One region of the Parageobacillus sp. KH3-4 genome, then DNA from elsewhere that is predicted to be linked to it. Evidence: riboswitches for the same ligand, from Rfam matches in the RefSeq annotation. Region 1 holds a riboswitch; each other region holds the start of a gene.
The links. Region 1 has a riboswitch for S-adenosylmethionine ahead of mtnW (2,3-diketo-5-methylthiopentyl-1-phosphate enolase). Riboswitches for the same ligand answer to the same signal wherever they lie in the genome.
Positions count from the first base shown of each region.

Region 1 (7,476 bases):
GGGGAAGCGGCCATTCGGCGACGACAAATAACACTTCCGCCCCTTGGACCATATGGGCGCGGACCCATTCCGGAAAGCGGATGTCATAACAAATGACGCCAGCACATTGAGTGTTTTCTAATGTGAATAATCCCATTTTTTCCCCTGATTGCAAGTAAAGATGTTCATTCATCAGCTGGAATAAATGGAGTTTGCTATATTCGCCAACGATGGCGCCGTTTCGGTCGGCGACGTACATCGTATTAGTGACGCCATTTGCAGTTTTTTTAGCAACAGATCCAGCAACGATATTGACATGATGTGTTTTCGCTAATTTCTGAATGAACGCTTTTGTGCGTGCACCGCCCTCATCGGCAATTTCATCAAGGCGGGTTAAATCATAACCGGTCGTCCATAATTCAGGAAGAACGATAATATCTGGACGATCTTTTGCAATTTTTTCTATCTCTTTTTCCACGCGCTGTTCGTTTTCTGCGGGATTGCCAAAGGCGATATCCAGCTGAAGACATGCAATTTTTATTATCATCGAAATTCACCTCGAAAAAATTTACTTTACATTTTGATTTTTACGATATATGATTTTTCACTAGAATTTCAAGAAATTTTTGAGAAGGTGTTCATGATGAAACAGTTTCCTCCATCCGAGTTACTGCAGAGCCTGCCAAAGCAGTTTTTTGCTTCGCTTGTCGATAAAGTCGCGAAAAAAATGGCGGAGGGGCATGACGTGATCAATTTAGGGCAAGGCAATCCCGATCAGCCGACTCCTCCGCATATCGTTGCGGCGATGCAAAAGGCGGTGGCGAACCCAAAATATCACAAATATTCGCCGTTTCAAGGATATTCCTTCTTGAAACGCGCGGTTGCCGCGTTTTATGAGCGCGAATACGGCGTTACTGTTGACCCGGAAAAAGAAGTAGCGATTTTGTTTGGCGGGAAGGCAGGGCTTGTCGAGATTCCGCAATGTCTAGTTAATCCGGGGGATATTGTGCTCGTGCCTGACCCGGGATATCCGGATTATTGGTCGGGGATTGCGCTCGCGCGTGCGGAAATGGTGATGATGCCGTTGCGTGCGGAAAATCAGTTTTTGCCCGATTATGATGAAATTCCGGCAAGTATCGCGGAAAAAGCAAAAATGATGTTTTTAAACTATCCGAATAACCCGACTGGGGCGATTGCTTCGCAGGAATTTTTTGAAGAAACGGTGTCGTTTGCCGCCAAACACGGAATTTGCGTCGTTCATGATTTTGCATACGGTGCGATCGGCTTTGACGGAAGAAAACCGGTTAGCTTTCTCCAAGCAGAGGGGGCAAAAGAAATTGGCGTGGAAATTTATACGTTCTCCAAAACATATAATATGGCGGGCTGGCGAGTGGCATTTGCCGTTGGAAATGAAAGCGTGATTGCGGCGATTAATTTGCTGCAAGATCATTTATATGTGAGCTTGTTCGGCGCCATTCAAGAAGCGGCAGCGACCGCCCTTCTTTCCTCGCAGCGTTGCGTCGAGGAGCTTGTCGCCTTGTATGAATCGCGGCGCAATACGCTCATTGACGCGTTGCGGCGAATCGGCTGGGATGTCACTGCCCCAAAAGGTTCGTTTTTTGCGTGGCTGCCGGTACCGAACGGCTGGACATCGGAACGTTTTTCCGATTATTTGCTAGAAAAAGCGCATGTCGTTGTCGCGCCGGGAATCGGGTTCGGCGAGCATGGGGAAGGATATGTGCGCGTAGGATTATTAACAAGTGAAGCCCGCTTGCAAGAAGCGGCGGAACGGATTGCGCAGCTTGGTCTTTTTTAATAAAATGCAAAAAAATGATTGACAGCGTAAAAAAATACTGCCATAATTCAAATTAAATTTGCGAGAGCGAATAGTTCGAAAGTTTGAAAAGTGAATATGATATTGCAGACATTCTTATCAAGAGCAGGCGGAGGGACAAGCCCAATGAAGCCCGGCAACCGGCTTAACAACGGTTAAGCACGGTGCTAATTCTTGCAGCGGAAACGCTGGGAGATAAGAAGAGTGTGAATAATCAAAGCCTCTTCTTATGAAGAGGTTTTTTTGATGGATGAACAGAAAGAGGGATGACGATGAGTCAAGTGATTGCCACATATCTGATTCACGATGAAAAAGATATCAAGAAAAAGGCGGAAGGAATTGCGCTCGGTTTAACGGTCGGCACGTGGACCGATTTGCCGCAGCTTGAACGCGAGCAATTGCGCAAACATAAAGGTGAAGTCGCGAATATACAAGTGCTGGAAGAAAGTGAACGAGTAAACCGCTACTTTGGAAAACGGCTGAAGCGAGCGATCGTGCAAATCGCTTATCCAACGGCCAATTTCAGCGCTGACATTCCGGCGCTTTTAACAACGGTGTTTGGCAAACTGTCTTTGGACGGAGAAGTAAGATTGCTAGATGTAACGTTTTCCGATGAATGGAAGAAGCAGTTTCCCGGCCCTCGTTTTGGCATCGATGAGATTCGGCAAAAAGTTAATGTATATGATCGCCCGCTTTTGATGAGCATTTTTAAAGGTGTCATCGGCCGCGATATCGTTTATTTAACTGAACAGCTGAAGCAGCAGGCGCTTGGCGGGGTCGACCTTGTCAAAGATGATGAAATCTTATTTGACAGCGATTTGCTGCCGTTTGAAAAGCGGATTACGGCAGGAAAAGCGGTGTTAAACGAAGTATACGAGAAGACGGGGAAACGGACGTTATATGCGGTAAATTTGACTGGAAAAACGTTCGAGTTGAAAGAAAAAGCGAAACGCGCGGTGGAACTGGGCGCCGACGTATTGCTGTTCAACGTATTTGCCTACGGTTTGGATGTGCTCCAAGGATTGCGCGAAGATAAGGAAATTGCGATTCCGATCATGGCGCATCCGGCGTTTAGCGGGGCGCTTACCCCATCGGAGTTTTACGGAATAAAAGCATCTTTGCTGCTTGGTAAATTGCTTCGCCTTGCTGGCGCAGATTTTGTGCTTTTCCCGTCGCCGTACGGAAGCGTTGCCCTTGATAAAGAAGAGGCGCTTGGTATTGCCGCGGAGCTGACGGACGAGACGGAACCGTTTAAACGGTCGTTTCCGGTTCCATCGGCGGGCATTCATCCAGGACTTGTGCCATTATTGTTCCGCGATTTTGGCATAGATAGCATCGTCAATGCGGGCGGCGGCATACATGGCCATCCAGACGGAGCGGAAGGCGGCGGCAAAGCGTTTCGCGCTGCGATCGATGCCGTTCTCGCCGGAAAATCACTTCATGAAGCAGCGCGCGAAAATGACGCATTGCAAAAAGCGATTGACTTATGGGGAGCAATAGAGGTGACATCATGACAAAGCCAATCATATTTTGCGATTTTGATGGGACGATTACAGACACTGACAACATTGTCGCGATTATGAAACGGTTTGCGCCGCCGGAATGGGAAGCGTTAAAAGATGATATATTAGCACAGCGCATCTCGGTGCAAGAAGGGGTTGGCGCGATGTTTTCCCTTCTACCATCAAGTTGGAAGGAAGACATTACCGATTTCGTTTTGCAAAACGCCCGCATCCGCGACGGTTTTCGCGAATTCGTCGCGTTTACGAAGGAGCGTGATATTCCGCTATATGTCGTCAGCGGCGGCATCGACTTTTTTGTCTATCCGCTTTTAGAAGGGATCGTCGAAAAAGAACGCATCTTCTGCAATGGCGCTGATTTCAGCGGAGAAACGATCCGCATCACGTGGCCGCATTCATGCGATAACGAGTGCCAAAACGGCTGCGGCTGCTGCAAGCCGTCGCTGCTGCGAAAATTGAGAAAGCCTGATTCCTTCCATATTGTCATCGGCGATTCGATCACCGATTTAGCGGTGGCGAAACTGGCGGATCATGTGATCGCCCGCGATTTCCTGCTGCAAAAATGCCAAGAATTAGATATCCCGCATACGCCGTTTGCGACATTTTTCGATGTCATTCATTTTCTGGAGACGATGGAGGTGAAAGCATGAGTTTGCTCGCAAAAAGCATGAGTTTGCTCGCAAAAAGATGGAAAGAGCTTGCCGAAGTAAAGGCGGAATTGGCGGCGCGAGACTGGTTTTTTGCCACAAGCGGCAACTTGTCCATCAAGGTAACCGATGACCCTCTCACTTTTTTAGTGACGGCAAGCGGCAAAGATAAGCGAAAGCAAACCGATGAAGATTTTTTGCTTGTCGACGCTTCCGGGAATCCGGTGGAAAAAACGCATTTAAAGCCGTCCGCCGAAACGCTTTTACATGTGGAAATTTATAATAAAACGAACGCGGGCTGCAGCCTCCACGTCCATACGATCGACAATAACGTCATTTCTGAATTGTATGGAGATGACGGAGAAGTTGCATTTTCCGGCCAGGAGATTATTAAAGCATTTGGGCTTTGGGAAGAAGATGCGGTCATCCGCATTCCGATTATTCGAAACTACGCGCATATTCCGACGCTTGCGAAAGAATTTGCCAAGCATGTAAACGGTGACGCCGGGGCGGTATTGATCCGCAACCACGGCATTACCGTATGGGGAAAGGACGCGTTTGAAGCGAAAAAGTTTTTGGAAGCGTGGGAGTTTTTGTTTAGCTATCGTGTGAAACTGCTGCTTCTTAAGGGAGCAAAGGCATTTGCTTAACCTTTTCTAATATAAAAAATACCATTTAAGGAGGATGAAACAATGCCGGTAATTCGTTTTCATGAAACAAATGAAAGAATTACAGATTTTGAGAAAGTAGTAAAATTTTTGGATGAGCAAGGAGTTATTTATGAAAAGTGGGATATTAACAAACTTCCAGAGCATTTGCGCGAAAAATATTTGCTTACCGATGAGGAGAAAAACGAAATTTTAGAAACGTACAAAGAAGAAATTGCCGATATTTCTGCACGTCGCGGCTACAAAGCGCAAGACGTCATTTCTTTGTCGGAAGATACGCCGAATTTGGATCAGCTTTTGGAAAACTTTAAACGCGAACATCACCATACCGATGACGAAGTTCGCTTTATCGTAAGCGGCCACGGCGTTTTCGCAATTCAAGGAAAAGATGGAAAATTTTTTGATGTCGAACTGGAGCCGGGCGATCTTATTTCCGTTCCTGAAAAAACGCGTCATTATTTTACGCTGCAAGAAGACCGCCGCGTTGTTGCGATTCGCATTTTTGTTACGACAGAAGGATGGGTGCCGATTTACGAAAAAGAAGGAGTCAACGCTCAATAAATGGCTATCCCCTCTTTTCCTCTAAGGAAAGAGGGGTTTTTTTTATGATGATAACGAGATTCGCAGTTAACAGAATACGATTTTTGCCGCTGTTCCGACGAAAGTTTGTGATGAACATCCATGCGCGCACCAAAAGTAATACTTAAAATGATTCTACTAAAAAAATCATAAACAATATTCCGACAATAAAGGAATATGTGGACGTGCGCTCATTTCCATCCCCGTGGCTTTCCGGAATGAGCTCTTTGTAAATAATAAACAACATCGCCCCCGCAGCAAACGCAAGGCCGTATGGAACGAGCTGACGAAAGATGGACGTTAAATAAAACCCAAGCAGTGATGTCACGATTTCAACCGCGCCCGTAAGCGTAGCGATCATAAACGACTTCCATCTTCCAATCTGTTGATGAATTAAAAAAAGAGCGACTAAAAATCCTTCCGGAGCGTTTTGCAATCCGATGGCTAGTGCGATCAAATTGCCTGTTTCCGACACGTTGGAAGCATAGCTGACCCCAACCGACAGCCCTTCGGGAATGTTATGCAAAGTAATTGCCGCAATGATGAGCATCGCCTTTTCGTCAAACTGAATTCCTTTTTTCGTATGTTCTAAATCAATATGGGGAACAGTCATTTCCAAAATGGTTAGAATAAGGACGCCAAAAAATAACCCGATCGTTAAAGCGGAAAAACCGCCTGCCTGCAATGCTTCAGGAATTAAACTCATCATGGAAGCCGCCATCATAATTCCAGCCGAAAACGCCAGCAATATGTCTCGCCATCGGTGGGTAATCGATTTTGCCAAAAATAAAATAGGAACCGCACCTAATCCGGTTGATAATGCGGAAAGTATGCTGCCGATTAATACTTGTTTCATCCAATCCTCCTTTTCTGTAATTTTTACAATATGAGTTTCCCAACAAAAGGTGATAAACGCCCAAGCAATAAAAATAATTATTCATAAATAACTATAATATATAAACAAAAATCACAAACAGCAAGCATCCTATAAAATAGATCGTGGGGCGGAGCGCTTATTCAAAAAATATTGCACTGCATTTGATATTTAAAGTATAATGCAAGTAAGAATTAGCTTAAGCAGAAGTGTCAGGGCGCAAATGTGTTTATCAGCGCGGCTTGATGTTGCGTTCTTTTCACTTTTTTATCCAAAATTTCCTAAGCTTAATTTGTAAAGATGTTGACAATGGTTTTGATATTCAACGAACAAAAGGGTTTGATTGTGGATGACGAAGGAGAAAGACATTGAACAATCCTTAAAATTGTTTATCGTGTTATCAAGAGCATATCGGGCTGTCAACGATCAAGTGAACAAGTCGATTCAATCGTTTGGCGTGAATCCGACGGAGTTTGCGGTCTTAGAATTGCTTTACCATAAAGGTGACCAGCCGCTGCAGCAAATTGGCGAAAAAATTTTGCTCGCCAGCGGCAGCATTACGTATGTAGTGGACAAATTGGAGCAAAAGGGGCTCATTGTGCGAAAGGCGTGCGAAAAAGATCGCCGTGTCACATATGCTTCGATTACAGAAAAAGGAAAATCGTTCATTGAGGAAGTTTTTCCGCGGCACGCACAAACGATTCATGAAACGGTCGCCGGTTTGACAGCCGAGGAAAAAGACAATGCGATCGATTTATTAAAAAAATTAGGATATGGCGCAAAGCGGAAATCATAAGGGGCTGACAAAAACGATTATTCGTTTCTGCCAGCCCTTTATTCATTGCGGTTTAAGAAAGCGATGGAAAGTAAACAGGCGATGTTTTCCTATGGCACCTATAAGTATTTTTCAAACCAGCCGACAATATGATTCAGCCGTTCGAGGCGGAGTGTCGGTGGACCGCTGCGGGACAGATCGTGGTTCGCTTCTGGAAAGCGGACAAGTTTTGTTTCCCGCTTTAAATGTTTCAGGGCAATAAACAGCTGTTCCGCTTGTTCAATCGGACAGCGATAATCTTTTTCGCTATGGAGAATTAATAACGGAGTCCGAATGTTGTTCACATACTTCAACGGAGAGTGGCGCCAAAGCCGCTCCGGATTTTCCCACACGTTGCAACCGACTTCCCATTCCGTAAAGAAATAGCCGATGTCGCTCACTCCATAGAAACTGAGCCAATTGGAAATAGACCGCTGCGTCACTGCAGCTTTAAATCGGTCCGTATGCCCAACGATCCAGTTTGTCATAAAGCCGCCATAGCTTCCGCCTGTAACGCCGAGGCGAGTTTCATCAATGAAATCAAAATGGGCAAGCGCGTAT
Region 1 covers NZ_AP025627.1:2,848,238-2,855,713, reverse strand. Annotated here, with positions in the region: gene MWM02_RS14370 (carbon-nitrogen family hydrolase) at 1-526, opposite strand, end outside; gene MWM02_RS14365 (pyridoxal phosphate-dependent aminotransferase) at 623-1,795, shown strand; SAM riboswitch class I at 1,907-2,015, shown strand; gene mtnW (2,3-diketo-5-methylthiopentyl-1-phosphate enolase) at 2,086-3,327, shown strand; gene mtnX (2-hydroxy-3-keto-5-methylthiopentenyl-1-phosphate phosphatase) at 3,324-3,983, shown strand; gene MWM02_RS14350 (methylthioribulose 1-phosphate dehydratase) at 4,001-4,630, shown strand; gene MWM02_RS14345 (1,2-dihydroxy-3-keto-5-methylthiopentene dioxygenase) at 4,673-5,209, shown strand; gene MWM02_RS14340 (ZIP family metal transporter) at 5,352-6,083, opposite strand; gene MWM02_RS14335 (MarR family winged helix-turn-helix transcriptional regulator) at 6,451-6,897, shown strand; gene MWM02_RS14330 (S9 family peptidase) at 6,996-7,476, opposite strand, start outside.

Region 2 (7,476 bases), 390 kb from region 1:
GTTCAATATGCGCGCTGGATGAAAAATTTGCTGCAAGGGGATCTTGGCATATCCTATATTCATAAGCAGCCTGTCAACGATTTGCTGGCCGGGCGAATGTGGAATACGGTTTTGCTGTCTGCGGCGATCTTAATATTAACGTACATGATCGCGATTCCTTTAGGAATTGTTTCGGGAAGATGGACCGACTCTTGGGCGGATAAATTAATCGTTGGGTACAGCTACGTCAGCTTTGCCACCCCGCTGTTTATTTTTGCGTTAATTATGTTGTTTATTTTCGGATTCAAGCTAGGATGGTTTCCGACGGGGGGAAGCGTCGATATTCAAGTCGAAAAGGGCACGTTTGCCTATTATTTAAGCAAGCTGAACCATCTTTTGCTTCCTGCCCTGTCTGGGGCGTTGATCAACACCGTTGGGACAATTCAATATTTGCGCAGTGAAATTATCGATACAAAGGTGAAGGACTTTGTTAAAACCGCACGTGCAAAAGGAGTGCCAGAATCAAGCATTTATTGGCGTCATATTTTGCGAAATTCATTTTTGCCAATTGCCGCTTTCTTAGGGTATGAGATTACCGGATTAATTGGCGGATCGATTTTTCTCGAGTCCATTTTTAGTTATCCGGGAATAGGGCAGTTGTTTTTGCAGTCGATTTTGCAGCGGGATTACAGCGTCGTCACCGCGCTTGTGATGATTTCCGGCCTTGCTACGTTAATCGGGACGCTTTTGTCCGACATTATTTTAAGCGCTGTTGATCCGCGGATTCGCATTGAGTAATGGATGGGGGGACATAATGATGAAAGCAGAACTAGGCGATCCACAATTGGTCCATGGACAAAATGAAAAAAGCCCTTCAAGCCTTTCTATTATGTGGCGTGAATTGGTGAAGGATAAGCTCGCTCTCGGTTCTCTCATTCTTCTTTCCTTGATTTTGATCGTCGTGTATGGCGCTTCGCTACTACTAGACCAAGACGAAATTGTCAAGGTGGACCTGCTGGCCATTTACTCTCCGCCGTCCGCGGAGCATTGGCTTGGCACGGATTACGGGGGAAGGGATATTTTCGGACAGCTTATTATTGGTGCGAGAAACTCATTTACCATTGGTTTGGCGATTACGCTGATCACTGGTTTGATAGGGCTTACCGTTGGCCTTATCGCCGGATATTTTGGCGGAGTGATTGACAACATGATCATGCGCATTATCGATTTTATCCTTGTGCTGCCATTTTTAATGTTTGTGATTGTATTTGTGGCGATTGTGCCTAAATATAATATTTTTACGTTTATTCTTATTATGAGCGCCTTTTTATGGACAGGAAAGGCGCGGCTTATCCGGGCGAAAACGCTGGCGGAGCGGGAGTTGGACTACGTAAGCGCATCGAAAACGCTTGGCACGCCGGATTGGAAAATTATTATTTTTCAAATTTTGCCCAATTTAAGCTCGATCATTATTGTAAACTTAACATTAAACCTTGCCGGAAATATTGGGATTGAGTCCGGACTAAGCTATCTGGGCTTCGGCTTGCCGGAAAGCACGCCAAGTTTGGGAACGCTTGTCAGCTATGCGATGAATCCCGATGTTTTGCAAAACAAATGGTGGGTTTGGTTACCAGCATCATTGCTTATTTTAGTAATGATGTTATGCATAAATTTTATCGGCCAGGCGTTAAAGCGCGCGGCTGATGCAAGACAACGATTAGGATAAAGGGGGAGAAAAAATGAGGAAAACATGGCATTGGAGGTTTTTCGTAGTGTTTGCCGTCTTTTTATTAGGATTGACGGCATGCAGCAGTTCTACAAGCAACGATAAAGACGGCAAGGACACAAAGGCGGCGCAAAAGGAAGACATTAGCAAATTCCCGATGACTGTGAAAAATGACGGGAAAATCGTAGATGGTGTATTGAATTACGGATTAGTGTCCGATACGCCATTTGAAGGGACACTGAACTATGCATTTTACGAAGGTGATCCAGATTCTGAAGTTTTGCAATTTTTCGACGAACCATTGTTCCGTTTTAACGAAGACTATGAAATTACGAACGACGGCGCGGCGACATACGAGCTTTCCGACGACAAAAAAACGATGACGATCAAAATTAAAGATAATGTCAAATGGCATGACGGCGAACCGGTCAAAGCGGAAGATTTAGAATATGCTTACTTGGTCATCGGCCATAAAGATTATACAGGCGTCCGCTACGGAGACGCGCTCATGCAAGATATCGTCGGCATGGAGGAATACCATAGCGGAAAAGCGGACAAAATTTCCGGAATTAAAGTCATTGACGACAAAACGCTAACCATTACGTGGAAACATGCCAACCCGTCCGTAATGACGGGCATTTGGGCACATCCGCTGCCAAAACATTATTTAAAAGATGTCCCGATTAAAGATTTGGCGAAATCGGATAAAATCCGCAAAAATCCAATTGGCTTTGGCCCGTTTAAAGTGAAAAAAATCGTCCCGGGCGAATCGGTTGAATTCGTTCGCAACGACGATTATTGGAACGGAAAACCGAACTTAAAAGGCGTTATTTTAAAAGTCGTTAACCCGCAAGTCGTATTGCAAGCGCTCAAAAAAGGAGAAATTGACATTGCCGAATTCCCGACAGATCAATATGTCAGCGCGAAAGGGACGAAAAACATTCAATTTGTTGGCAAAATTGATTTAGCTTACAACTACATCGGCTTTAAACTCGGCCATTGGGATGCGGAAAAGCAAGAAAACGTGATGGATAATCCGAAATTCCAAAACAAAAAGCTTCGCCAAGCGATGGCGTATGCAATTAATAATAAGGAAGTCGCAGACAGGCTTTATCACGGTTTGCGCTTTCCGGCAACGACGCTCATTCCGCCATCCTTCCCAAGCTACCATGACAAAAATGCGAAAGGATACACATATGACCCAGAAAAAGCGAAAAAATTGTTGGATGAAGCTGGATATAAAGATGTCGACGGCGACGGCTTCCGCGAAGATCCAAATGGCAAAAAATTCACCATTAATTTTCTTTCGATGAGCGGCGGGGACATCGCCGAGCCGCTGGCGAAGTTTTATATGCAATGCTGGAAAGACGTCGGCTTGAATGTGCAGCTAGTTGATGGCCGTTTGGCGGAATTCAATTCGTTCTATGACATGGTGCAGAACGATGACCCGAAAGTCGATGTGTTCGCTGCGGCATGGGCAACAGGAACTGATGTGGATCCGTATGGATTATATGGCCGCAATGTCATGTTTAATCTTTCTCGCTGGGTAAATGAGAAAAATGATGAATTGCTTGAAAAAGGCCATTCTGAGCAAGCGTTTGATAAAGAATACCGCAAAAAAATTTACAACGAATGGCAAGCGTTAATGAATGAAGAGGTGCCAGTAATTCCGACGCTATACCGCTCGATCATTTATGCGGTCAACAACCGCGTGAAAAACTATTCGGCTGATATCGACCCATTCATTTGGAAATGGAAAGACGTCGGTGTCACTTCGGAAAAGCCGGAAGTGGCGCAATAACAAATAAAGAAGGGGAGGGCGCTTTTGCTCTTCTCTTTTCTATGGTAGAAAACAAAAAATGATTGTCATCACAAAGATACCATGATAAGATAAAAACAAACTACATATAGTCTTATCAAGAGTGGACGAGAGACCGGGCTCGATGACTCCACAGCAACCTGCATATTTCGCAAGGTGCTCCAACCCGCAAAGCGGTTTCGCTTTGGATGATAAGGACGGCTGGCCCCTTTCGCATCATTCAGGCGAAAGGGGTTTTTATGTCCAGAAGGAGGTGGGAATGCCGGGTGTGCGAAAATGACTCGATTCGCAGTTATATGGCGGCGCATTTGAAAGCAGAATTGTTCGCTTCCCATGTCGCCCGCTGCGTAAGAAAGCAGCTGTTGCAATTTGACAAAAAGACAGTGCTTCATTTTGACTGTTACGCGAATTTTTTTCAACTATATGGCCATACGCAAGGAAAAGATTTTTATTTGATTTTGACGCTTGCGGAAGTCGAAGAATGGAAAGCCGCTGCTCCTTATGCGCTTGACCGCTGTATTTTCCGTGGATTAGAAAAAAAGGGAGTTTTCCTCGTACATATGACCCCATATTTGCGGGCTGTATTTTCTCAATCTTAAAAATAATAAAAAAGGAGAGAAATATGATGGCGGTAAAAAAATTTGAACACGTTGGCATTCAAGTAAAAGACATCGAAACATCGAAAAAATTTTATCAAGATGTAATCGGTTTAGACTTGCTCGATGAGATGACACATACAAACGGTTCGATGAAACTGGCATTTTTAGGATTAAACGGTTCTGTCATTGTCGAATTAATCGAAGGATACAATCCGAATTTGCCGACAGAAGGAAAGGTGCACCACGTTGCGTTTACGGTGGAAGGGATTGAACAAGAAAAAGAACGTCTTCAATCGCTTGGCGTCCCGTTTGTATGGGAAGATATTACGACGCTGCCAAACGGCGCGAAATATTTGTTTTTCCTTGGTCCTGATGGCGAATGGATCGAATTTTACGAACCGGCAAAATGAGAAAATGAAAAAGGTTAGGCATTCATGCGGGCTGAAAGTGAGCGGCCGTGAAGAAGCGGTGCCGCGGGAGCAAGCAATGCGAACCGATCGCCCGCGGGCTAGATGATAATAAGAAAGAACGGAGATGCTTATTAAAACCGCTCTGTTCAAAACGGAAACAGAGCGGTTTTTTCACGACGTTTCTGCCATTGATGGGAATTTGCGAAATACCCATTTCAAAACGTTCGGCACAACAATAATGACGAGAAGAAACCGCACAAATTGCAAGGAGCTGACAATTGCCGGATCTCCCCCGACTGTTTGCGCTGTTAATACCATTTCCACAAGCCCTCCTGGCGCAAGGCTTAATAGCGCGGTTGCCAGCGGGAGATTCGTTAATTTCGCAAACAAATAGCCGCATCCGAACGAAAGGACGATCAGCACTAGTGCGAGCAGGAAATATACCCAGCCGAATTTTCCGCCAAGCTTTATATCTTCTAACGTAATGCGGTTTCCCATGTTCATTCCGACGCTGATTTGCGCCAAAATGATCAACCATGCGGGCAGCGACGGCAAGTTCACTCCGACTACATGCATTGCTGCTGTTACGGCGAGCGGTCCGACGACGTATGCCGCCGGAATGACGTTCCGTAAAAGAAGCGCTCCAAAAATGCTTAATAAAAACCAAGCATAATGGCCATCGGAAGAAGCCGCTGCCGCCTGAGCGGTCGCGACGCTTGCCGCTGAATTGCCGTTTAACCAATAAACGACGATGGATGGCACAAGAAAAACGACCGTTAATAAACGAATCGTTTGGAAAATCGTCACTAAAGCGGTGTTGGCGTTTAGCGACTCGCTTGCGGCGACCATTTCCGACAGTCCGCCGGGAACCGATGCAAACACGCTTGTCACTTTATCGATGTGCGTCCATTTTGTCACTGCGATACTATTAAAAATATTAATGACAATCAATAAAACGGCGACAACCAGAAAAGGAAAAATATACGGGGCGATCGTCGCCAATGTTTCTTTTGTAAAAGACAGTCCGAAATACGTCCCTAATACGACAAGTCCGCTGTTGGATAACGCTTTTGGTGCTGCTACCTTTCGCTTGACGACCGTTTTCCATAGGAGCATTCCTGTAATTGCTCCAAGCATCCACGGAATGGGGGAATGGAGATGATAAAACAGCAAACCCGTCAATCCCGCGACGATATATGTTTCAAGAACTCTCATCACTGCATCCCTTTCCATTCTCTGTAAGTCAATTATATTGTAAAAGAAAATAAGCGGAATGGAAAGAGAAATGCTTATACTTATTCACTTACGTGAAGCTTTGGGACTTTGCGTAAAAAGAAACAGGGCAAAGCATTTTTATTTTTCGTCGGTTTCAGTTTGCTGGATTCATAACATAATTAGTACTTGAACTTCTTGTATTCTCTTTTTATGGTTACATCGCTTAAGTATTATGAAATTTCAAAACTTGTAAATCATAAGCAAAAACCTAGAAAATCAATTGAATTTGTTATATTATTAAATGCATCAAAATAAAAAAGGGGGAAGATAAATTGGATATTGCTGTAAAAAAACAAACGGATATACAAATCAAACAAGAAACGAACTCCCCGAAAAATCCGACTTCGTTTATTATCACTGTAGCGTTAGTCGTATTGATCGGGGGCGCTTTGTTTTTATATAACCGCGTTTCTTGGCAGCAAGCGCTGTTGTACGTGCTAGGAGCGTTCGGAGGTTTTGTGTTGTATCAAGCGCATTTCGGTTTTACGTCCGCTTGGCGAAAATTTATTTTGTACCGCCAAGGGGAAGGGATTCGCGCGCAAATGATCATGATGCTAGTGGCGAGCGTTTTCTTCATGCCGCTGCTGTTGAAAGGGTCGATATTCGGTCACGCGGTTGCGGGCAATGTTTATGATGTCGGCATTTCTGTCATCGTCGGCGCGTTTATTTTCGGGATCGGGATGCAGCTTGGCGATGGCTGCGCGTCCGGCACGCTTTACCATATCGGCGGCGGCGATACGAACGGCATCGTTACCTTAATCGGGTTTATCGCCGGCTCGGTTATCGCAACGACCCATTTTGATTTTTGGATGAACACGCCGCATCTAGCGCCGATTTCGCTTATCCACCAGCTTGGCGCTGTCGGCGGCTTTCTCCTTCAACTGGCGCTATTGGCGCTCGTTTATTACGTCGTGACCGTCATCGAAAAACGCCGCCACGGTAAGCTAATTTCCACGAAAATCGAAAATAAAAACGGCTGGAAAGCGATTTATAAAGGCCCATGGTCTCTTCTTGTTGGCGCGATCTTGCTTGCAATCATGAACGTTTTAGTATTAATCGTTAGCGGCAAACCGTGGGGCATTACTTCCGCGTTCGCTCTTTGGGGGGCAAAGTTCGTCCAATTGTTCGGTGTCGATCCGACACAATGGGCGTATTGGCAAGACCCGGCGAAATTAAACGCGCTTAAAAGCCCGTTATACCAAGATACGACCACGGTGATGGATATCAGCTTAATGTTTGGCGCGCTGCTTGCCGCGGCGTTTGCGGGACGGTACGCCAAACCGATTCAATGGAGACGCCCGTCGCGCATGACGATCGGAGCCCTCATCGGCGGTTTGTTGATGGGCTACGGCGCCCGCCTTGCATTCGGCTGCAATATCGGTGCTTACTTCAGCGGCATCGTTTCCTTCAGCGTCCATGGCTGGGTTTGGTTTGTTTTCGCTTTTCTTGGAAGCCTCATCGGCGTCAAACTGCGTCCATATTGCGCTTATAAAAACTAAATAAAAAATGGGAAAAGGGGAAGCCGTTTTGGTCTTCCCCTTTTTTTGCTAGCTGATCCTCTAGTTTTACGATCATAAAAACGATATGTGAATTAGCCGCATTGATTTTGCAGTACTTTGAATGATTGATGCATAGCCAAATTGCAGAAAATTCTGTTCTTAGTCAGTC
Region 2 covers NZ_AP025627.1:2,456,527-2,464,002, reverse strand. Annotated here, with positions in the region: gene opp4B (oligopeptide ABC transporter permease) at 1-777, shown strand, start outside; gene MWM02_RS12390 (ABC transporter permease) at 797-1,705, shown strand; gene opp4A (oligopeptide ABC transporter substrate-binding protein) at 1,719-3,506, shown strand; SAM riboswitch class I at 3,616-3,722, shown strand; gene MWM02_RS12380 (hypothetical protein) at 3,791-4,123, shown strand; gene MWM02_RS12375 (VOC family protein) at 4,150-4,533, shown strand; gene MWM02_RS12370 (AbrB family transcriptional regulator) at 4,705-5,748, opposite strand; gene MWM02_RS12365 (YeeE/YedE family protein) at 6,081-7,307, shown strand.
Region 2: linked by a shared signal. The riboswitch ahead of MWM02_RS12380 (hypothetical protein) and the one ahead of mtnW (2,3-diketo-5-methylthiopentyl-1-phosphate enolase) in region 1 are both predicted to bind S-adenosylmethionine.

Region 3 (7,476 bases), 160 kb from region 1:
GTGCGGAACGTTTTTTCCAGCTGTTCTGATGTAATATGCAGCAAGCTTTTTTGCGGATGCTGTTCTGCGGCGTTATTGACGACGATGTCTAATTTGCCAAATTGGTTGATCGTTTGCTTTACGGCATGTTTGCAAAACTGTTCATCACCGACGTCGCCGGCAAAAAGCAAGCATTTTCTTCCTTCCTGTTCGACTTGGCGTTTCGTTTCTTCCGCGTCTTCATGTTCGTTTAAATAAATAATCGCCACATCCGCACCTTCTTTTGCGAAATGAATGGCGACTGCCCGGCCAATGCCGCTGTCACCGCCGCTAATAATGGCTGCTTTATTTTGCAATTTCCCGCTTCCTTTATATGTCGCGCTGATCGAAACAGGCTGCGGGTTCATGTCCGTTTGCCATCCGGGCTGGCGGTTTTGATGCTGTGGCGGCAGCGTCGCCTGCTGTTTTGTGACCATCTTCCATTCCTCCTTGTGCACAATCTATCACCGTTAGTATGAGACAAGGAGGGAAAAATATGTAATGCTATTCATGAATGAACAATGAGCAAAACTTTAATGAAAAGAAATAGATGAAAAGCTAAAACAGTTAGCCGGGGCCCATTGTATTAAGACTATCGACAAAGAATTTGTGCTGCAATCATAAGCACCATGTTGGCTTTGCCGATGCTTACCTGTTTTGTTTATACAACCTTCCTCATCTGTGCAAGCAGTAATTACATAGAATGAAAAAGGTTTCAGAAAGCTAGAGGGAGAATAAAAAGCTGGCCGATATGGCCAGCTTTTTTACAGAACATTGAAATAGCGCGCTTCCGGATGGGCGAAGACGATCGCGGAAACGGAAGCTTCCGGTTCCATCATATATCCGTCCGTCAATTGAATGCCGATTTCTTCGGGACGCAATAGGCGGAAGAGCTTTTCCTGATCCTCTAAGTTTGGACAGGCCGGGTAGCCGAACGAGTAGCGCTGCCCTTGATATTTGGCGGCAAAGCGCTCTTCCATTGTAAAGTCCGGATCATCCGGAAAACCCCAGCGGTCGCGCATGACTTGGTGAATGAACTCGGCCAATCCTTCGGCGACTTCCAGCGCCAATGCTTGAATCGCGTGGCTTTTTAAAAATTCGCCGTTTTCCTTCCATCGCTGTGCGAGTTCGCGAATGCCTTTGCCGGCGGTGACCGCAAAAAAGCCAACGTAATCGATTTGCCCGCTTTCGACAGGTTTCAAGTAATCGGCTAAACAAAGGTATGGAGCTCTTGGCTGTCTTGGAAATTCGAATGTTTCAATAATTGTCCGTTTGTCTTCTGGCGAGTAAATATAAATCCGGTTTCCCTCACTTTGCGCCGGGAAAAATCGGTACAACGCCGCTGGTGTGATCCATTGTTCTTGATGGGCTTGTTGAAGCAGATCGTCGACAACTTGCTTTAACATAAGCGCTTTTTCATCTTTTTCCTCAAGGAGCCGTTTCACTTTCCCTTTTAATCCGAGATGGTGTCCTAACACCATTTGCCAGTTGACGTATGGAATAATGTGCGAAAGCGAAATATCTTTGAGCACGTGACGTTCTAAATCCGCCGGCACAAACACGGGCACATCGGTTGAAACGTTCGATTTGGCGGCGGTAGCTGTTGGCGCCGTTTTTTCTTGTTTCGTTTCTTGTTTTTCCGTTTTTGTATACTCAATTTCATTTTGCTGCAATTGGTTTGCCAATGCCAGCCCTTCCATGGCGTCTTTTGCATATAAGACGATGCCGTCATATTCCGGAGCGATTTTGTTTTCGGTAAACTTGCGCGTCAGCGCGGCGCCGCCGACTAAAATCGGAATCGAAATGCCCGCTTGCCGCAAATCCTGGGCGGTGACGACCATTTGCTGGGCGGATTTGACAAGAAGTCCGGATAAGCCAATGATATCCGGCTTTTCCGCTTGAACAGCTTCGATCAGTTTTTGCGGCGTTACTTTAATTCCTAGATCAATGACATGAAAGCCGTTGTTGCTTAAAATGATGTCGACTAGGTTTTTGCCGATATCGTGCACGTCGCCTTTGACGGTGGCGAGAATCACTTTTCCTTTTGTGCTGCCTTCCTTTTTCTCCATATGCGGCTCTAAAAAGGCGACCGCTGCTTTCATGACTTCCGCGCTTTGCAATACTTCGGCGACAATAAGCTGGTTGTCATTAAACAGCCGCCCGACTTCATCCATTCCCGCCATCAGCGGACCGTTGATGATATCAAGCGGATCGTCATACGTTTGCAGCGCTTGTTCCAAATCGGCGAACAATCCTTCTTTTGTGCCTTCGATAACATAGCGCGCGAGCCGCTCTTCAAGGCTAAGCTCTGTTTTCGCTTTTTTCGGCTCTTTCGTTTTATCGCGGTAAAATTGGATAAACATGTTTAACGTTTCATCGTTCGTGTTAAACAGAAGCTCTTCGGCCAATCGAACTTCTTCTTCCGGAATCGAAGCGAACCGTTCTAGCTTTTCCGTATTGACGATTGCGTAGTCGAGCCCGGCTTGTGTGCAATGATATAAAAAGACAGAGTTTAAAATTTCGCGGCCCACCGGCGGAAGCCCAAAAGAGACGTTGCTAATGCCGAGTATCGTTAAACATTGCGGAAGCCGTTCTTTAATGAGGCGGATACCCTCGATCGTTTCTTTTGCGGCGCCGATATATTGTTCGTCGCCTGTGCCGACAGGGAATACGAGCGGGTCGAAAATAATGTCGCGTGGGGAAACGCCGTATTTATTCACAAGCAAGTCATATGAACGTAAGGCGATCTCCAGCTTCCGCTCGGCATCAATCGCCATCCCTTGTTCATCAATCGTTCCGACGACAACGGCGGCGCCGTATTTGTGAAGGAGCGGAACGACTTTTTCAAACCGTTCTTCCCCATCTTCCAAGTTAATCGAGTTAATAATTGCTTTCCCTTGCGAATAAGTGAGGGCTCGTTCAATAACACGTTCATCCGTCGAGTCAATGACAAGCGGCACTTTTACTTTTTTGATGACCTGCTGGATAAATTTTTCCATATCTTCTTGTTCGTTGCGGTCTGGATCAGCTAAGCAAATGTCGATGACATGCGCGCCGTTTTTTACTTGCGCGCGGGCGATTTCCGCCGCTTCTTCATATTTTCCTTCAGCGATCAATCGTTTGAATTTGCGCGAACCGATGACGTTTGTTCTCTCTCCGACAAACAACGGACGCATCGTTTCATCATAAATAAGCGGATCAATGCCGGAGACGGCGTGGACGTCAAACGACGCTGGAACCGGCCGCGGCGGAATGCCGCGGACTGCTTCGGCGATGGCGCGGATATGTTCCGGCGTTGTCCCGCAGCAGCCGCCGACGATGTTAATCCAGCCTTTTTCGGCGAACCGTTGGATTTTTTTCGCCAACATATCCGGCGTTTCGTGATAGCGGCCTTCCTCATCCGGAAGCCCGGCGTTCGGATAACAGCTAACGGCCGTGTTCGCCAAGGAAGCGAGCGTGCGCAAATGGTCGGTCATAAATTCCGGGCCGGTTGCGCAGTTTAAGCCGACGGCAAACGGATTCATATGCTGGACGGAGATGAAAAACGATTCGATCGTTTGGCCGGCGAGCGTGGTTCCCATCGGTTCAATCGTCCCGGAAATCATAATTGGCACTTTTTTTCCGACAGAGGCGAATGCTTTCGTAATCCCAATAAAGCCGGCTTTGACATTTAACGTGTCTTGGCATGTTTCTAACAGAAGCAAGTCGACGCCGCCGAGCAATAACCCGCGCGCTTGTTCTTCATAAGCGGCAACTAATTGCTCGAACGTAACGCCGCCCGTGACGGACAACGTTTTTGTCGTCGGTCCCATCGAACCGGCGACAAAGCGCGGCCATTCAGGGGTAGAGTAAGCGTCGGCGACTTTGCGCGCCAATTTGGCCGCTTCGATGTTTAATTCAAACGCTAAATGGCCGAGCTCATATTCATCCAACACAATGCTAGTCGCGCCAAATGTGTTCGTTTCGATAATGTCGGCTCCCGCTTGCAAATATGCTTCATGAATGCGTTCGATCACATGGGGGGCGGTGAGCGTCAAATATTCGTTGCAGCCTTCATATTGCTCGCCCCCGAAATCATCGGCTGAAAGCTGCGCGCTTTGAATCATTGTTCCCATTGCGCCATCAATAACTAATATTTTTTTTTCGAGCTGTTGCTGCAATGTTATGTTACCCATGGAGTACCTCCCTTTCTTGAGCGGCTTGTTCTTTTTCGTGAATGTAGCGAACGAGTTCGACGGTCATTTCATAGCGCAAAAACGGCGTGATTAAGTAGATGCCGTTAAATAAGTCAAAAGCGGCGTCAATGAGCGACTTGGCAATGGCGATTCCTTCGCGTGCCGATTGCACCGGGTCGTTTGCGCATGACGCCATGCGGGAGCGGATTTCATCGGAAAGCGTAATGCCAGGTACTTCATGGTGAAGAAAATCAGCGTTGCGCGCGCTTACTAGCGGCATAATGCCAATGTAAATCGGCGTCTCAAGATGCTTTGTCGCTTCGTACACTTCTTCGATTTTTTGTTCGGAGTATAATGGCTGAGTAATAAAATAATGGGCGCCGCATTGAATTTTTTTCTCAAGGCGTTCGACCGCTTTGTCCAAATGGCGTACGTTCGGGTTAAACGCTGCGGCGATCGAGAAATTTGTTTTTTGCCCGAGCGGTTTTCCAGAATAGGAAAGCCCTTCGTTAAATTGGCGAATTAGACGAATGAGATCAAAGGACGATAAATCATAGACGGATGTCGCCCCAGGAAAATCGCCGATCTTCGACGGATCGCCGGTAATAGCGAGCACGTCGGTGATGCCGAGCGTGTGCAAGCCCATCAGATGCGACTGCAGCCCAATCAAGTTGCGATCGCGGCATGTGATATGAATGAGCGGGCGAATGCCAAGCTGCTCTTTGACGATTGTGCCGAGCGCCATATTGCTAATGCGTGGAGTCGCCAACGAGTTATCGGCCAATGTCAATGCATCAATATTCGCTTCTTTGAGCGCTTTGGCGCCTTCTAAAAATTTAGCGATGCCTAGTTTTTTCGGTGGATCGAGTTCGACGATCACTGAACGGCGCTTGCGGACGATATCTTGCAGCGGCGGTGCCGCGTTTGGTTCATCCGATGATATGGAAACGGAAATATGGCGCTGCTTCACCGTTTTCGTTTGCACCGGGGTTCGATCCGTTAAGGCGATTGCCATCGCTTCGATATGCTTCGGCGTCGTGCCGCAGCACCCACCGATGAGGCGCACCCCTTGTTCGCGGAACGCCAGCGCCGTTTCTTTAAAATAGTCGGTGTTTGTTTCATAAACAAGCCGCCCGTCGCGGTAATCCGGCAGGCTTGCGTTCGGATACGCAGAAAGAAACGCTTTGCTTGGCAGCGGCACTTCCTCGAGTGAGCGGATCATATGGTATGGGCCGAGACGGCAGTTGAGCCCGACAACGTCGGCTCCCAACTGTTCTAATTGCGCCAATGCTTCGGCAAGCGGAGTGCCGTCTTGCAAAACGCCGACTTCGTGGAGGGTGACGTGCGCGATAATCGGCTTATCCGTTTCTTTGCGTGCGATCGCAAGCACTGTCTTTAATTCTTCCAAATCGTAATACGTCTCGAGCAATAAGCCGTCGACGTCTTCGTTTAACAGCACAAACAATTGTTCGCGAAACGTCCGCTTTATTTCATCGATGGAAACGGCGCTTTTGTTGATGCTGCGCAGTCCGCCGATCGTTCCGAGCACGTAGGCTTTATTTTTCGCCGCTTGTTTCGCCAGCCGCACCGCCGCGCGGTTAATAGATGGCACTTCATCTTCGAGTCCATAGCGGGCAAGCTTGACATAGTTGGCGCCGTATGTATTCGTTTGAATGACCTCGGCGCCTGCGGCGATATATGCTTCATGAATATGAAGAATGTCTTCCGGTCTCGACAAATTTAATTCTTCAAAACATCGATCGACGCCATGGGAGTATAGCAGCGTTCCCATTGCGCCATCGGCGATGACAATTCGTTCTTGCAAATCTTCCAAAAGACCCACGCTCATTCCCCCGTTCTATGTTCTGTGAAAATGGTAAAAGAAAAAAGCCTTCTATAAGAAGAAGACTTTTTATGTATCGTCTCTTCTTATCTTCCAGGCGTTTTTTGCCTGTCTGGATTTAGCACCTTGGCTTTCGCCAGGTTGCTGAAGGTTCATCGGGCCAGTCCCTCCCCCCTCTCTTGATAAGAAATTCGCTATGAAGTTGTGGCCAAACGTTTTAACATTTAATTAATATATAATGTAAAGCATTTTCTGAAAATATTCAATACAAAGGAATCGCTTTCATGAAAATATTCGATCCTTGATGAGAAAATCGTTAGTGAAAATAGCGTAGTTCACTATAGTGAACGTTCGTGATTGGAATCAATGACTAAGTAGTAGTGGCATTCTTCCTCGCCAATATTAATGAAACGATGTTCAACATCAGCTTCGTAGTATATCGAATCTCCTTCTGCCAAGTCATATGATCGCGTTCCTAGTACGACTCTCAACTTTCCTTTGGCTACGGATATATACTCTTTCACTCCTTTTTTATGCTTCGGAAAAACACCGGACTCTTGTTTTGGCGGAATCATATTGAAAACAAACTCAATCCCTTTTGCCGGAAAAGAAGGGGATAAAAGATGGCGCTCAAAGCCGCTGCGCTCGTCTTTGTATATATATCGTTCGCTTTTTCTAATGATAATGACTTCGCTTTGCTCATCTTCTCCTAATAATTGCGAAAGAGTCATGTCCAACCCTTCCGCGATCTGGCAAGCTACCTGAATGGTGGGATTTTTTTCTCCTCTCTCGATTTGCGATAGCATCGAGCGGCTAACGCCGCATTTTTCTGATAATGCCTGCAATGAAAGGGATTTTCGCTTTCTTGCTTCCCGCACGTTTTTTCCAAAATTCATAATTGCCTTCCTCCTTGTTGTATATATTACACTATAGTGGAAATTTTGTCTTGACTCGCGCTTTTTGTGGAGAATAATATATATATATCCACTATAGTGGATAAAAAGGGGAGGGGAGATGTTCCATGCATCATGCGGTTCATTTCTTATTAGCAGGGTTGCCTATTTTATTTGCTCTCATTTGTTTAGTGTGGCTTAAAATGCCGGCGCTGCATACTGCTGTTTATTCGTATGGATTGGCATCCGTATTGGCCTATTTTTCTTTTGATGCGCCGGTGCAAAATTTATTGCATTCCTCCGTTCGAGGAATGCTGTTGTCCGTTACGGTCATTTATGTATTAGTATTTGGGCTGTTTTTATACAACTTGCTGAATGAATGCGGAGCGATGAATGCGATGGCTTATGGCTTATCTCGCTTTTGCCGCTCGCAGGCAGAGCAAGGGCTGCTTATTTCTGCCTCTTTAGGACCTTTTCTAGAAGCGGTTAGCGGATTTGGCGTCGCTGTTGTGATCGTTGCCCCATTATATCTTGCGTTCGGATTTTC
Region 3 covers NZ_AP025627.1:3,009,726-3,017,201, reverse strand. Annotated here, with positions in the region: gene MWM02_RS15190 (SDR family oxidoreductase) at 1-455, opposite strand, end outside; gene metH (methionine synthase) at 783-4,193, opposite strand; gene MWM02_RS15180 (bifunctional homocysteine S-methyltransferase/methylenetetrahydrofolate reductase) at 4,186-6,036, opposite strand; SAM riboswitch class I at 6,120-6,225, opposite strand; gene MWM02_RS15175 (helix-turn-helix domain-containing protein) at 6,375-6,932, opposite strand; gene MWM02_RS15170 (L-lactate permease) at 7,058-7,476, shown strand, end outside.
Region 3: linked by a shared signal. The riboswitch ahead of MWM02_RS15180 (bifunctional homocysteine S-methyltransferase/methylenetetrahydrofolate reductase) and the one ahead of mtnW (2,3-diketo-5-methylthiopentyl-1-phosphate enolase) in region 1 are both predicted to bind S-adenosylmethionine.

Region 4 (7,476 bases), 1.7 Mb from region 1:
AATGCGGCGAGAAGCCAATTCCATCGCCTTCATTAGTTCGCGATACCAACGGACAGATACTTTTGTCACATAAAGTTCATCCTGTTTATCCGACTCATGCACTTCTTTATTTCTTGTCGCCAACTCGACAGACAGTCCCGAATCGATTAAAAGGGATGGGGCAATATGATTCAATACTCTTGATAACATATCCAACCCTTTTGACGGATACGACACAAGCCCTAAACATGGAGAAGATAGAATAACCCCTTGCACAGGAAGCCTTTTTTCCTGCAACGTGCGGATGACAACAAGCCCTCCCATGCTATGTCCAAGAAGAAACACCGGTACATGAAATTGTCTCGCTTCTATGATCCAATCGGCCACCTCATTAATATACTCATCGAACGACTGAATGTGTCCGCGCTTTCTTCTCGTTGTCCGCCCTTGTCCAGGCAAATCGCCTGCGACAACATGATAACCGCTTTGTACCCATTGTTCGATCAACCATTTATAACGCCCGTGATGCTCTGCCGCTCCGTGGACAATCACAACTGTTCCTTTCCCTTCATTTGCCTCCCATGTCCACATCATGCAATCTCCTCCGTTTACGAATCGTGCCACTATCTGTACAATAATAATACCGAACCATTTTATAAAAGGAAAGGGAAGAAGCGTATGATTTACCCGTACAAAGGAAAGTTTCCGAAAATTGCAGAATCTGCCTTCATTGCCGATTATGTCACCATTACCGGTGATGTGGTCATCGGGGAAGAAACAAGCATCTGGTTTAATACTGTTATTCGCGGAGATGTCGCTCCAACGATCATCGGCAATCGTGTCAATATCCAAGATAACTCAATTTTGCATCAAAGTCCAAACAATCCACTTATCATTGAAGATGGTGTAACCGTCGGCCATCAAGTCATTTTACATAGCGCCATCATCCGAAAAAACGCTTTAATCGGCATGGGCTCGATTATTCTCGATGGCGCAGAGATTGGCGAAGGAGCGTTTATCGGTGCCGGAAGCCTTGTCCCACAAGGAAAAAAAATTCCGCCGCACACGCTCGCATTTGGCCGTCCCGCTAAAGTCATTCGTGAATTAACCGACGAAGATGTCCGCGAGATGGAGCGAATTCGCCGCGAATATGTAGAAAAAGGGCAGTACTATAAATCACTGCAACCAAAATAAAAACAAATGACGTTCATATTATCGGACGATATGATTTACTTTCGTTATTTATTGCATCATATCGTCCCATTGTTCCTTTTCCTATTTTAACCCTTTTTTATCGCTCTCGCTATTTCTTATTGCCGCCGTAATAGCCCCACTTATGTTTAGGTCAATGCCTGACTGAAGCAGAAATACCTTGCATTACGCAAAAAAAGAGAGTTACATAAACACGTAACTCTCTCTTTACTGGCTATTCTACCTCTCTTTATCGTTCTATTCTTTCTTTGCCAACGCAAGAGCTTGTTCTTTCAACGTTTCCGCTTTGTCTGTACGTTCCCACGGAAGATCGATATCCGTGCGTCCGAAATGGCCATAGGCGGCTGTTTGTTTATAAATTGGGCGGCGCAAATCCAACATTTTAATAATGCCGGCTGGACGAAGATCAAAATTGCTGCGCACTACTTTAATTAAAATGTCTTCCGATACTTTTCCGGTACCGAATGTATCAATGGAAATGGAAACCGGTCTTGCAACACCGATCGCATATGCCAGCTGCACTTCGCATTTATCTGCGAGTCCCGCAGCAACGATATTTTTCGCCACATAGCGCGCGGCATAGGCTGCGGAGCGGTCCACTTTTGTCGGGTCTTTTCCAGAAAACGCACCGCCGCCGTGACGGGCATAGCCGCCATACGTGTCAACGATAATTTTTCGTCCTGTTAAACCAGCGTCACCTTGAGGTCCGCCGATGACAAAACGACCTGTCGGATTAATGAAATATTTTGTGTTTTCATCGATCAGCTCTGCTGGCACGACTGGCTTAATAACGTGTTCTTTAATATCGCGCTCAATTTGTTCTTGTGTAATTTCCGGATGATGTTGCGCTGATACAACGATTGTATCGACACGTACCGGTTTTTCATTTTCATCATATTCTATCGTTACTTGCGTTTTGCCGTCCGGGCGCAAATATGGCAAAATATCTTTTTTGCGCACTTCTGCCAAACGGCGAGCTAAACGATGTGCCAAGGAAATCGGAAGCGGCATTAATTCTTCTGTTTCATTGCAGGCAAATCCAAACATTAATCCTTGGTCTCCGGCACCGATCGCTTCAATTTCCTCATCAGTCATCTGGCCTTCGCGGGCTTCTAACGCCTTATCGACTCCCATCGCGATGTCCGGAGACTGTTCGTCAATCGACGTCAATACGGCGCAAGTATCTGCGTCAAAACCGAATTTCGCGCGAGTATAGCCAATTTCGCGAACCGTGTCGCGAACGATTTTCGGAATATCCACATATGTCGATGTCGTAATTTCCCCGCTTACGAGCACAAGCCCTGTTGTAACGCTCGTTTCGCATGCAACGCGGGCATTCGGGTCTTTCGCCAAAATGGCATCTAAAATCGCATCGGAAATTTGGTCACAAATTTTGTCAGGATGACCTTCCGTTACAGATTCCGAAGTAAATAAACGTCTTTTTTTTGACATTCGGCAGTTTCCTCCTCTTTTTATAATCGAACGTCTAAATTAGCGGCATTCCCGCAAACTGCAGATGATACGGTACTCATTCCCTATTTATACATATAAATAAAAAACCTTTCCTGTAACGGTGAGGAAAGGTCATTGCAATCGTATTGCTCCTTTCACTCTTATCGTTCAAGGACGCTGCCTTGCCACAGGTTAGCACCATTTCACACATTTCTAGTTGTGACGGTTGCTGGGTTTCATCGGGCCTGTCCCTCCACCGACTCGGGATAAGAGTATCCGTTCAATGAGTTATCTTAACGTAATTAAATAAAGAAAGTCAACAAAATTAGATAAATTTTTTATGAACAAAAAGACAAATTTTTTATGGACAAAATAAGAAAAATAAATAAAAGAAATTGTGCTAAATAGTATGGACTAATAACAAAAATGTGTTATACTATTTGCAGGTATCATTAAAAATAAAAAGGCAGGTTTTGAATATGGGGATTGCAAAAATGACAAATAAACTTTCTTTATTATTACAAAAACCAAACGTATGTCACAATTTATCGGTAGCTCAACTCGTGGAAAAAATATTGCAACGAAACGAAGGGAAATTAACCGCAACTGGCGCGGTGGCAGTAACAACAGGAAAATATACGGGCCGCTCCCCGAAAGATAAATACATTGTAGAAGAAGCGGCGACGAAAGCAAAAATCGATTGGGGAACAACAAATCAGCCGATTTCTGAAGAAGTTTTCGAAAACTTATACAATAAGGTACTGGATTATTTAATGAAAAAAGATGAAATATTTGTTTTTAAAGGATTCGCCGGCGCTGACCCAAAATACCGCCTACCTATCCAAGTCGTTAACGAATTTGCATGGCACAATTTATTTGCACACCAATTATTTATTCGTCCGACAGAAGAGGAGCTAAAAACTCACAAAGCGGAATTTACCGTTATTTGCGCGCCAAACTTTAAAGCAGACCCTGCTGTTGATGGAACGAGATCGGAAACGTTTATCATTATTTCTTTTGAGCGGCGGACTGTGCTAATTGGCGGAACAGAATATGCCGGAGAAATGAAAAAGTCGATTTTCACTGTGATGAACTATCTACTTCCAGAACAAGGAATTTTATCGATGCATTGTTCAGCAAACGTCGGTAAAGAAGGGGATGTCGCACTATTCTTTGGCTTATCTGGCACAGGAAAAACGACGCTTTCCGCCGACCCAAACCGCCGTCTCATTGGCGATGACGAACACGGCTGGTCGAACCGAGGCATTTTTAATATCGAAGGCGGATGCTACGCAAAATGCATCAACTTGTCGCGGGAAAAGGAGCCGCAAATTTTTGACGCAATCGGATTCGGTGCAGTTCTCGAAAACGTCATTATCGATGAACATACGAGACTGCCAAATTATGATGATGCTACGCTAACGGAAAACACGCGCGCCGCTTACCCAATTCAGGCGATTCATAATATCGTTGATCCAAGCATCGCTGGTCATCCATCGACGATTATTTTCTTAACAGCAGATGCGTTTGGAATATTGCCGCCGATTAGCAAGCTGACTCGTGAACAAGCAATGTACCATTTCCTAAGCGGTTATACAAGCAAATTGGCGGGCACAGAGCGAGGCATCACTTCCCCGCAAGCGACATTCTCGACTTGCTTTGGCGCACCGTTTTTGCCGCTTCCGGCTGTAAAATATGCGGAAATGCTCGGCAAAAAAATCGCTGAACATAACGTGCGGGTGTTTCTCGTTAACACAGGATGGACAGGCGGAGAGTACGGTGTCGGTAGCCGCATGAAGCTTGCTTACACCCGCGCAATGGTGCAAGCTGCTGTCGAAGGCGAACTGGACAATGTCGAAATGGTGAAAGATCCTGTTTTCGGTTTAGAAATTCCAATTCATATTCCTGGCGTGCCAGACGAAGTGCTGCAACCGCAAAATACGTGGACCGATAAACAAGCGTATGCACAAAAGGCAAAAGAGCTCGCCGCAAAATTCCGGGAAAACTTCCAGAAATTTAAACATATCGCCTCGGAAATCGAAGCGCTTGGAGGCCCAATCGCATAACATTGAAGGAGGGAATCGTTCCCTCCTTTTCTAATTCGTCGAATGCAATGAAATAAGCTCATACGTGACAATCGTTCGGTTGTCGGCAAGCTCCAACTTTTTCACCACCGCTTGGCCGCTCGCTTCGCTTTGTAACGTTCTTCTTACTTCAAGTGGAACATCAATCGGATAAATGCGATATCCTTCCTTTTCTAAAATAAATAGATTGTCTTTTACTCGCTTTTCTTTGCCTTTTGTTACAATGAGTGTTTGCAATTCCAGCGGCATGCCCATGAAACACACCCCTTTTCTTTTTATCGTATCATACATCCGGTTGCCGTTTCATCCATGCCGTTAACCGGCGAACCGTTTCACGATTATCTTTAGGGGGAAAATAATGAGTAAAATTTGGGAAATACCATGCTGTCACTCGTTTATTTGTCTCTTTTAGCCTTTTTTCAAGGCGATACGCATGTTCAATCGAAACGTTTTGATCTTTTTCCCCATGGATAATCAGCACAGGCGCCTGAATTTTTTCAATTTCATACAATGGTGTTCTCCATCGGTAGCGTTCCGGATATTTCGCCGGCGTTCCCCCAATCACCCGTTTCAACATTCGCCGCAAATCCTCCCGCTCCCAATATGTCAGGGCAATGTCAGAAACCCCGCCCCAGACGACGACAGAACAAACTGTTGGCTCCAAAATCGCCGTATGAAGCGCCATCGCTCCGCCGCGGGAAAAGCCAAATACGTGAATGCGTTTTGTGTTCACTTGAGGGTGCCGCTGTAAAAGCCGAAAACCTGCGATCGCGTCATAACGGTCTTCCCCAGCAAAATCTTCATTTCCTTCCCCTCCTTGATTCCCGCGATAAAACGGCGCCATCACGACAAATCCATACGAAGCAAACTGCGTAATTCGGGATAGTCGCACTTGCCCGACGTTTTTCATGCCGCCGCGCAAGTATAAAAAACCATCGTATATTCCCGGCGTTTTCGGTTGGGCCAAAAAACCTTTAATTTTCAGCCCTTGGCATAAATACGTAACGAGAAATACATCAACATGCGGATTTGGGGAAGGGAATTTATATTGATCGACGACATATCCGTCCATATGTTTCTTCCTTTCCATTAGGCGTTCACACATTTTTTCTGCCTGCATACGATAAGGTGAAGTAAGCTTCATTTTATCCATTGCTAAGGAGGTGCTTGCATGAAAAAAATCGCGATAGTGTCGCTTTGTCTCTTCCTTCTTATCATTCCGCTTGCTGCCTGCAATCAACAGACAAATGAAGAAATAAAGAAGGTGCGGGTCGCAGAAGTAACTCGTTCGATTTTCTATGCCCCACAATATGTTGCCCTAGCGAAAGGCTTTTTTAAAGATGAAGGATTAAATGTCGAGCTTGCCACAACATGGGGCGGCGATAAAACAATGACAACCCTTCTTTCCGGCGGAGCTGATATCGCTCTTGTCGGATCAGAAACATCGATTTATGTCTACAGCCAAGGAACAAACGATCCGATCATTAATTTCGCACAGTTGACGCAAACGGACGGAACTTTTCTTGTCTCCCGCAAGAAAATGGAAAACTTTACTTGGGGCCAGCTCAAAGGTAGCACGTTTCTTGGCCAGCGTAAAGGCGGCATGCCGCAAATGGTCGGAGAATTTGTCCTAAAAAAACATGGCATCGATCCGCATAAAGATGTAAAGCTGATTCAAAACGTCGATTTCGCTAACATCGCTAACGCTTTCGCCAGCGGCACTGGAGATTTTGTCCAGCTATTTGAACCGACAGCAAGCATTTTTGAACAGGAAGGAAAAGGATATATTATCGCATCATTCGGCGCGGAATCCGGTCACGTCCCGTATACGACATTTATGGCAAAACAAAGTTTTATCCGAAACAACAAAGATATGATCGAAAAATTTACACGAGCGATCTACAAAGCGCAACAATGGGTGGAGTCGCACAGCGCATCAGAAATCGCAAAAGCCATTCAGCCTTACTTTAAGGATACCGATATTCCAATCATTGAAAAAGTCGTCGATCGCTATAAAAGCCAAGGAACGTATGCGACGAATCCAATCCTTGACAAAGAAGAGTGGAACAATTTGCAAAACATTATGAACGAAGCGGGTGAATTGCCAAAACGAATCGATCATAAAACGCTCGTCGATAATTCATTCGCGGAAAAAGCCATGTCCAAATAACGAAAGCGGGTGAAAATAATGGGCTTTTTAGTCGTTGACCGCGTTTCCCACACATATTTTACAGAAAAAACAGCCGTTACCGCCTTGGAAAATATATCGTTTACGGTGGAGAAAGGGGAATTCGTCTCCTTTCTCGGCCCGAGCGGCTGCGGCAAAACAACGCTTCTTTCGATTATCGCCGCATTAATCAAACCGACGGCAGGAACCGTTTTCGTCGAAGGCAAAGAATTGGACAGCGCGCATTCAAGCGCCGGATATATGCTGCAGCAAGACTATTTATTTCCTTGGAAAACGATTGAAGAAAACATTTTGCTTGGTTTAAAAATCATGGGAACATTGACAGAAACAACAAAAAAGCGGGCGCTTGATTTACTTGCCGATATCGGTTTAAAAGGAGTCGAAACGCATTATCCAAGTCAGCTCTCGGGCGGCATGCGCCAGCGCGCCGCACTCGTAAGGACTTTAGCGACAAACCCAAAAATGTTATTGCTCGATGAACCGTTTTCCGCGCTCGACCACCAAACGAAATTAAAGCTGGAAGAGTTGGTATGGCAAACACTAAAAGATTATGGAAAAACC
Region 4 covers NZ_AP025627.1:682,523-689,998, reverse strand. Annotated here, with positions in the region: gene MWM02_RS03545 (alpha/beta hydrolase) at 1-570, opposite strand, end outside; gene MWM02_RS03540 (gamma carbonic anhydrase) at 658-1,173, shown strand; gene metK (methionine adenosyltransferase) at 1,429-2,643, opposite strand; SAM riboswitch class I at 2,802-2,916, opposite strand; gene pckA (phosphoenolpyruvate carboxykinase (ATP)) at 3,123-4,709, shown strand; gene MWM02_RS03525 (DUF2584 domain-containing protein) at 4,740-4,982, opposite strand; gene MWM02_RS03520 (alpha/beta hydrolase family protein) at 5,011-5,799, opposite strand; gene MWM02_RS03515 (ABC transporter substrate-binding protein) at 5,899-6,897, shown strand; gene MWM02_RS03510 (ABC transporter ATP-binding protein) at 6,916-7,476, shown strand, end outside.
Region 4: linked by a shared signal. The riboswitch ahead of metK (methionine adenosyltransferase) and the one ahead of mtnW (2,3-diketo-5-methylthiopentyl-1-phosphate enolase) in region 1 are both predicted to bind S-adenosylmethionine.